3 regions of the Kribbella sp. CA-247076 genome follow, and region 1 is predicted to be linked to each of the others. Evidence: predicted binding sites of a transcription regulator. Region 1 holds the regulator's gene; each other region holds the start of a gene.

Region 1 (2,260 bases):
GCGGCCGTGGCAGATGTCGCAGGTGACCGGCTCGGAGCCGGCCGCCGCACCCGAGCCCGAACAGGTCGGGCAGAGTACGGCAGTGTCGACCTTCAGCTCGCGGGTGGTGCCGAACGCGGCCTCGGCCAGGTCGATCCGCAGCGGGATCAGCGCGTCCTGGCCGCGCCGGGTCCGCGGCCGCGGCCCGCGGGTGGCCCCGCCGGTCTGGCCGAAGAAGGCGTCCATGATGTCGGTGAACGTGAAGGCCTGCCCGAACCCGCCGGGCCCGCCGCCCGGGCCGGCGGTCGCGAACGGGTCACCGCCGAGATCGTGCAACTGCCGCTTCTGCGGGTCGCTCAGCACCTGGAACGCGCGGCCGATCTCCTGGAACTTGTGGTGCGCGTCCTCGGAGTCGTTCACGTCCGGGTGGTACTGGCGGGCCAGCTTGCGGTAGGCCTTCTTGATCTCGTCCGGTGACGCGTCACGGCTGACGCCCAGGACGGCGTAGTAGTCGGTGCTCATACTCCAAGCCAGGGGGTTGGTGTGGTGGTCGTCATGAGTCGGCCAGGATCTGGCTGACGTAGCGCGCGACGGCGCGGACGGCGCCCATCGTGCTGGGATAGTCCATATGGGTCGGGCCGACGATGCCGAGCGTGGCCAGCGCCTCCGACTTGGACCCGTACCCGGTCGCGACCACCGAGGTGGTGGCCAGCTCCTCGTACGGGTTCTCGTGCCCGATGCGGACCGTCAGGGTCTGCGGATTGGTCGCCTCACCGAGCAGCTTGAGCAGGATCACGTGCTCCTCGAGCGCCTCCAGCACCGGCTTCACGTTGCGCTCGAAGTCGTCGCCGTACCGGGTCAGGTTGGCCGCGCCGCCGACCGCGATCCGCTGCTCGCCGACCTCGTCGGTGAACGCCTCCAGCAGCGTGGTGACGATCGCCGCCACCAGCGGCCGGTCGGCCGGCGCGAACAGCTCGGTGACCGCGGCCAGCGAGGTGGTCGCCTCGGTCAGCCGCTGCCCGGCGAGCGCGGTGTTCAGCCGGGACCGCAGATCCGCGATCAGCTGCTCGTCGACGTCGTGCGGCGGCTCGACGATCCGCTGCTCGACCCGGCCGGTGCTGGTGATCAGCACCAGCAGCAGGCGGCGCGGTGTCATCGTGACCACCTCGATGTGCCGCACGCTGGACCGGTTGAGCGACGGATACTGCACGATCGCGACCTGGCGGGTGATCTGGGCGAGCAGCCGGACGGTCCGGCGGACGACGTCGTCCAGGTCGACCGCGCCGGCCAGGAAGGAAGTGATCGCCTTCTTCTCGGCCGCGGTCAGGGTCTTGACCGTGCTCAGCTTGTCGACGAACAGCCGGTAGCCGGCGTCGGTCGGGATCCGGCCGGCGCTGGTGTGCGGCTGGGTGATGTACCCCTCCTCCTCCAGCGCGGCCATGTCGTTGCGGACGGTCGCCGGCGAGACGCCGAGGTTGTGCCGGTCGACCAGGGTCTTGGAGCCGACCGGCTCGTGCGTGGCCACGTAGTCCTCGACGATGGCGCGGAGTACATCCAGCTTGCGTTCGTCCAGCACGCGCACCACCCTCTCTCGGCGACCTTGGCACTCCGATGATTCGAGTGCCAGTCTACCGAGCCGTAGTAGCCGCCAGTGCCGACTTGCGGCGTGGGGCGGGTCTCAGGCCGTGTCAGGCACGATCGGGAGACGCCCCCAACGGTACGGCGGCCGGCCGCTCGACCGTGCTCGCGACGTCCACCGGCTGGTCCTGGGCGGCCGCTTCCAGCACGGACTCCAGTACGTCGAGCACGTGGTACGCCAGTGCTCCATCGGCCCGGTGCGGCTCGCCGTTGCGGATCGCCCGGGCCATGTCCGCGACCCCGACGCCCCGGCCGGCTCCGGCGTACCCACCGGCGACGGGCAGTGGCGTCCAGTCGCGCTGCGTGGCGGTGGCGATCTCGACCGTGCCGTCGAAGCCGTTCGGGTCCGGCACAGAGAGGCTGCCCTCGGTCCCGTGCACCTCGATCCGCGGCAGCCGGGCGGCCCACACGTCGAAGGACATCAGCAGGCTGGTCAACGCGCCGGACTCGTGCTCGAGTACGCCGGTCACGTGCGTCGGCACCCCGACCGCGAAGGTCTCGCCGGCCCGCGGACCGGTGTGGATCTTCCGTTGCTGCTGTGACTGTCCGGCGCGGGCGGTGACCCGACGGACCGGACCGAGCAGGGTGACGAGACTGGTCACGTAGTACGGACCCATGTCGAGCACCGGGCCGCCGCCGGGTT
Region 2 (2,260 bases), 3.7 Mb from region 1:
CGGCCAGCAGCCGACGGTGCCAGCGGGCGGCACGCACCAGATCACGAACAACGGAAGGGATTCTCATGCCAGAGAAAGTACGAGTTTCCCGCGGTCCGCCCGCCGAGTTGTCCACAGGCGAGCACGGCCACCCGCGCTGCCGTGCTCGACCACCCGGTCAGCCGAGCACGGCCACCCGGGTAGCCGTGCCCGTCAGCCCGGGAAGGGGTCAGAAGTCGGTCCGGCGGAACGGGAAGAACTCGCGGACGTCCTGGGCACACCGGCAGGCGACCGCGACCTTGGCGGCCCACTTCAGCGCGTCGTCCCAGGTCGGCACGTCGATGACGAAGATGCCGCCGATGAGCTCCTTGCTCTCCGGGTAGGGGCCGTCGGTGATCATCCCGTCGGTGCCCACGAGCGCGTGCGGCTTGCGGTAGTCGAGCCCGCCGGTGAAGACGAACACGCCGGCGTCCTTGGCCTCCTGGACCACGGCGTGCGAGGTCTCGGCCACGGCGGGCAGCTCCTCCTCCGTGACGTCCATCGCGCCGTCCTCGAACGAGATCAGGTACAGCGTCATCTCATCACTCCTTGTCCCCGGCGGCCGCTGCGGTCGCCTCTCACCCCTGCTACGAACGGCCGGTGCCGGATCCGACAGGGTGCCAGGACGAATTCTGCCCGGTCCGGGTCAGGCGGCGCTGGAGCTGGAGCTCGACGAGGAGGTGCTGCTCGACGTGGTGGTGGAGGTCGAGGACGAGCTCGAGGAGCTGGAGTCGGACTTCGAGGCGGAGCTGGAGGAGTCGGACTTGGCCGAGGAGTCGGACTTCGCGGCCGTCGAGCTCTTGCCCGAGTCGCGGCTGTCGGTCCGGTAGAAGCCGGAGCCCTTGAAGACGACGCCGACGGCGTTGAAGACCTTGCGCAGGGAGCCCTGGCAGGCGGGGCAGACGGTCAGCGCGTCATCCGTGAAGCTCTGCCGCACCTCGAGCGCCTCACCACAGTCGGTGCACTGGTACTGGTACGTCGGCACGGTTCGTTCCCTTCAGGCCGTTGGCACTCCTACTACTCGACTGCTAATAATGCGCCAGCGGGCCGAACTATTCCAACTCGGGCGTGGGACACCTCGACGCAGCGTCGATGGTCACCGGACGCAGAGCAACGCAAAGTTGTCCGGGACCCCATTTGGGGCGCGCGCCCGGATTCTCTACGGTTGGGTCCGTGCGTCGCCTGCTACGAGTCGTCATCATCAGCGGAATCGCCCTCGCCACGGTCCTCGTGGTGATCGCGGGAACCGTCGTCTTCGTCGTCCGCCACTCCTTCCCGACGTACGACGGGACGATCGAGCTGACCGGGCTCGACGGCGACGTCGAGGTGGTCCGGGACGGCAACGGCATCCCGCAGATCTATGCGGACACCCCGAGCGACCTGTTCGCCGCGCAGGGGTATGTGCACGCGCAGGACCGGTTCTTCGAGATGGACTTCCGCCGGCACGTGACGTCGGGCCGGCTGGCGGAGCTCTTCGGCGCCGACGCGCTGGAGACCGACAAGTTCGTCCGCACCCTCGGCTGGCGCCGGGTCGCGGAGAAGGAGCTCGGCCTGCTCAGCCCGTCCACCCGGCAGTACCTGGACGACTACGCCCGTGGCGTGAACGCCTACCTGAAGACGAACACCGGTTCCGGCCTCAGCCTCGAGTACGCCGTGCTGGGACTGCAGGACCTGACCGGGCCGGACTACGTCCCGGAGCCGTGGACCGCGGCGGACTCGCTGGCCTGGCTGAAGGCGATGGCGTGGGACCTCGGCGGCAACATGGACGAGGAGCTCACCCGGACGAAGCTGCTCGCGTCGTACTCGTCCCGCAACATCGAGAGCCTCTACCCGCCGTACCCGTACGAGCGGAACGAGCCGATCATGGCCACCGGATCCGTCCGCGGCGGCAGGTTCACCACCGCGCCGATCGCGACCGAGGCCCGGCGCGGGATGCTGACCAAGGAGCTGCTCGCCTCACTCGACACCGTCGACAAGGTCGCCAAGGGCCTGCCGCAACTGCTCGGCCGCGGTGACGGCATCGGGTCGAACTCGTGGGTCGTCTCCGGCGACCACACCACCACCGGCAAGCCGCTGCTGGCCAACGACCCGCACCTCGGCGCGACCATGCCGGGCATCTGGACCCAGGTCGGCCTGCACTGCAACACCGTCAGCCGCGGCTGTCCGTACGACGTCTCGGGCTTCGGCTTCTCCGGCCTGCCGGGTGTGGTGATCGGCCACAACAACGCGATCTCCTGGGGTT
Region 3 (2,260 bases), 3.5 Mb from region 1:
AGTGCTCGACGACCATCAGAACTCCTCGGAAATCTTCACCTACGTGCGCGAGTCACGACGCTGTGGAGCCCGCTGTCAGTCCCTGCATCGACGTCCGGTAGGCCGACGGGGTGATGCCCGTCTCCCGGTGGAACGTCTCGCGGAAGGTGCTCGCGGTGCCGAAGCCGGCCGCGGCGGCGATCCGCTCGACGGTCCAGTCCGACGTCTCCAGCAGCCGCCGCGTGGTCAGGACACGCTGCCGCACGACCCAGCGCATCGGGGGCAGTCCGGTCTCCCGCTCGAAGTGCCGGATGAACGTCCGCCGCGGCATCCCCGCGTGGTCCGCGAGTTGCTGCACGGTGATCGGCCTGCAGAGGTGCTCCAGCGCCCAGTCACGCGTCGCCGACAGTCCCGGCCGCTCCCCGTCGACGAGCGTCAGCTCCGCAGCCACCGTCCACCTTTCCTCACGAACCTGCCGTTGCTTGATTGAATGTTAATCTTCAACACAAGCGGAACCGGTTCAGAGGTGCTTGCGGACGAGCACCCAGCGGTCGTTGGTCCGGCTGATCTCGGCGAAGCCGGCGGTCAGGAAGACGGACAGCGGGCCGCGGTAGAGGTCCGCCGAGGAGGTGCGGCTCGCGGTCGAGATGTCGACCGCGCAGCCCTCGACCACCGCGGCGCCCTGCGACCGGGCGAACTCGACCGCGCCGAGCGCGAGCTCCCCGGCCAGGCCCTGGCGGCGGTGTCCGACCGGTACGACGAAGCAGGTGATCACCCACGCGTCCTTGTGGTCGGTGCGCCAGTTGGGCGAGGCGACCACCCGGGGGTACGACGATCGCGGGCCGACGGCGCACCACCCGACCGGCGTCCGGCCGTCGTACGCGAGGACGCCGGGCGGGACGTCGTCCTTGCGGACCTGGTTCCGCAGGTCGCGCCGGTTGGTGTCCCGAGTGGCGGCGTCCCACTGCTGTCCGCGCAGGCGGAAGTACTGACAGAAGCAGCGCGCCGGGTCTCCGCGCTCGCCCATCACCGCCGCCACGTCGGCCCAGGCGTCCGGCCCGGCTGCTCGCACCTCGACCATGGGCCTACGGTAGCGAGGCCCGGCTTGCACTCGGTTGGGGCGAGTGCTAATACTTGGTTAGCACTCCACGGGTGAGAGTGATAACCACTCGGGCCCGGGCGTGTGACAGAAGACGGCCTCGATGAGGTGCCGGAGCGTGGCGGGACGTGACCGCCGCGGTGCCGGTGCCGTCCGTCGCGGGCATCCCGGCCGGCTGGACCACAAAGACTCGACGCGGGAGGACTCGCGGAGAATGCCCAAGCTGATTTCTTTCAATGAAGAGGCGCGCCGTGGCCTCGAGCGGGGGATGAACACCCTCGCCGACGCCGTCAAGGTGACGCTCGGCCCGAAGGGCCGCAACGTCGTGCTGGAGAAGAAGTGGGGCGCCCCCACGATCACCAACGACGGTGTCTCCATCGCCAAGGAGATCGAGCTCGAGGACCCGTACGAGAAGATCGGGGCCGAGCTCGTCAAGGAAGTTGCCAAGAAGACCGACGACGTCGCGGGTGACGGCACCACCACCGCCACCGTGCTGGCCCAGGCTCTCGTCCGCGAGGGTCTGCGCAACGTCGCGGCCGGCGCCAACCCGATGAGCCTGAAGAAGGGCATCGAGAAGGCGACCGAGGCCGTCAGCGAGCAGCTGCTGTCGCTGGCCAAGGACGTCGAGACCCGGGAGCAGATCGCCTCCACCGCCTCGATCTCCGCCGCCGACAACCAGGTCGGCCAGATCATCGCCGAGGCGATGGACAAGGTCGGCAAGGAAGGCGTCATCACCGTCGAGGAGAGCAACACCTTCGGCCTCGAGCTCGAGCTCACCGAGGGCATGCGCTTCGACAAGGGCTACATCTCGCCGTACTTCGTCACCGACACCGAGCGGATGGAAGCGGTCCTCGACGACCCGTACATCCTCATCGTCAACAGCAAGATCTCCAGCATCAAGGACCTGGTCCCGGTGCTGGAGAAGGTGATGCAGACCGGCAAGCCGCTGGCCATCATCGCCGAGGACATCGAGGGCGAGGCGCTGGCCACCCTGGTCGTCAACAAGATCAAGGGCACCTTCAAGGCCGTCGCCGTCAAGGCGCCGGGCTTCGGTGACCGCCGCAAGGCCATGCTGGTCGACATCGCCGTCCTCACCGGCGGCGAGGTGATCTCCGAGGAGGTCGGCCTCAAGCTCGACTCCGTCGACCTGGAGCTGCTCGGCCAGGCCCGCAAGATCGTCGT

Evidence for each region. Region 1 encodes HrcA, which represses chaperone genes, less so after heat shock. Its sites were predicted from a motif close to TTGGCACTCGNNNNNNNCGAGTGCCAA; they were not measured.
Region 2: the regulator HrcA is predicted to act here: its motif matches at 1,024-1,050, upstream of ACQPYZ_RS29355 (FmdB family zinc ribbon protein).
Region 3: the regulator HrcA is predicted to act here: its motif matches at 1,084-1,110, upstream of groL (chaperonin GroEL).

Annotation. Positions count from the first base shown of each region.
Region 1 is NZ_CP192051.1:2,389,170-2,391,429, reverse strand. Features, by position in the region: gene dnaJ (molecular chaperone DnaJ) at 1-501, opposite strand, end outside; gene hrcA (heat-inducible transcriptional repressor HrcA) at 533-1,555, opposite strand; gene ACQPYZ_RS11540 (Gfo/Idh/MocA family protein) at 1,668-2,260, opposite strand, start outside.
Region 2 is NZ_CP192051.1:6,202,751-6,205,010, reverse strand. Features, by position in the region: gene ACQPYZ_RS29365 (SAF domain-containing protein) at 1-67, opposite strand, end outside; gene ACQPYZ_RS29360 (YciI family protein) at 209-556, opposite strand; gene ACQPYZ_RS29355 (FmdB family zinc ribbon protein) at 665-1,003, opposite strand; gene ACQPYZ_RS29350 (penicillin acylase family protein) at 1,192-2,260, shown strand, end outside.
Region 3 is NZ_CP192051.1:6,446,455-6,448,714, reverse strand. Features, by position in the region: gene ACQPYZ_RS30575 (DsbA family oxidoreductase) at 1-16, opposite strand, end outside; gene ACQPYZ_RS30570 (helix-turn-helix domain-containing protein) at 53-430, opposite strand; gene ACQPYZ_RS30565 (GNAT family N-acetyltransferase) at 500-1,060, opposite strand; gene groL (chaperonin GroEL) at 1,293-2,260, shown strand, end outside.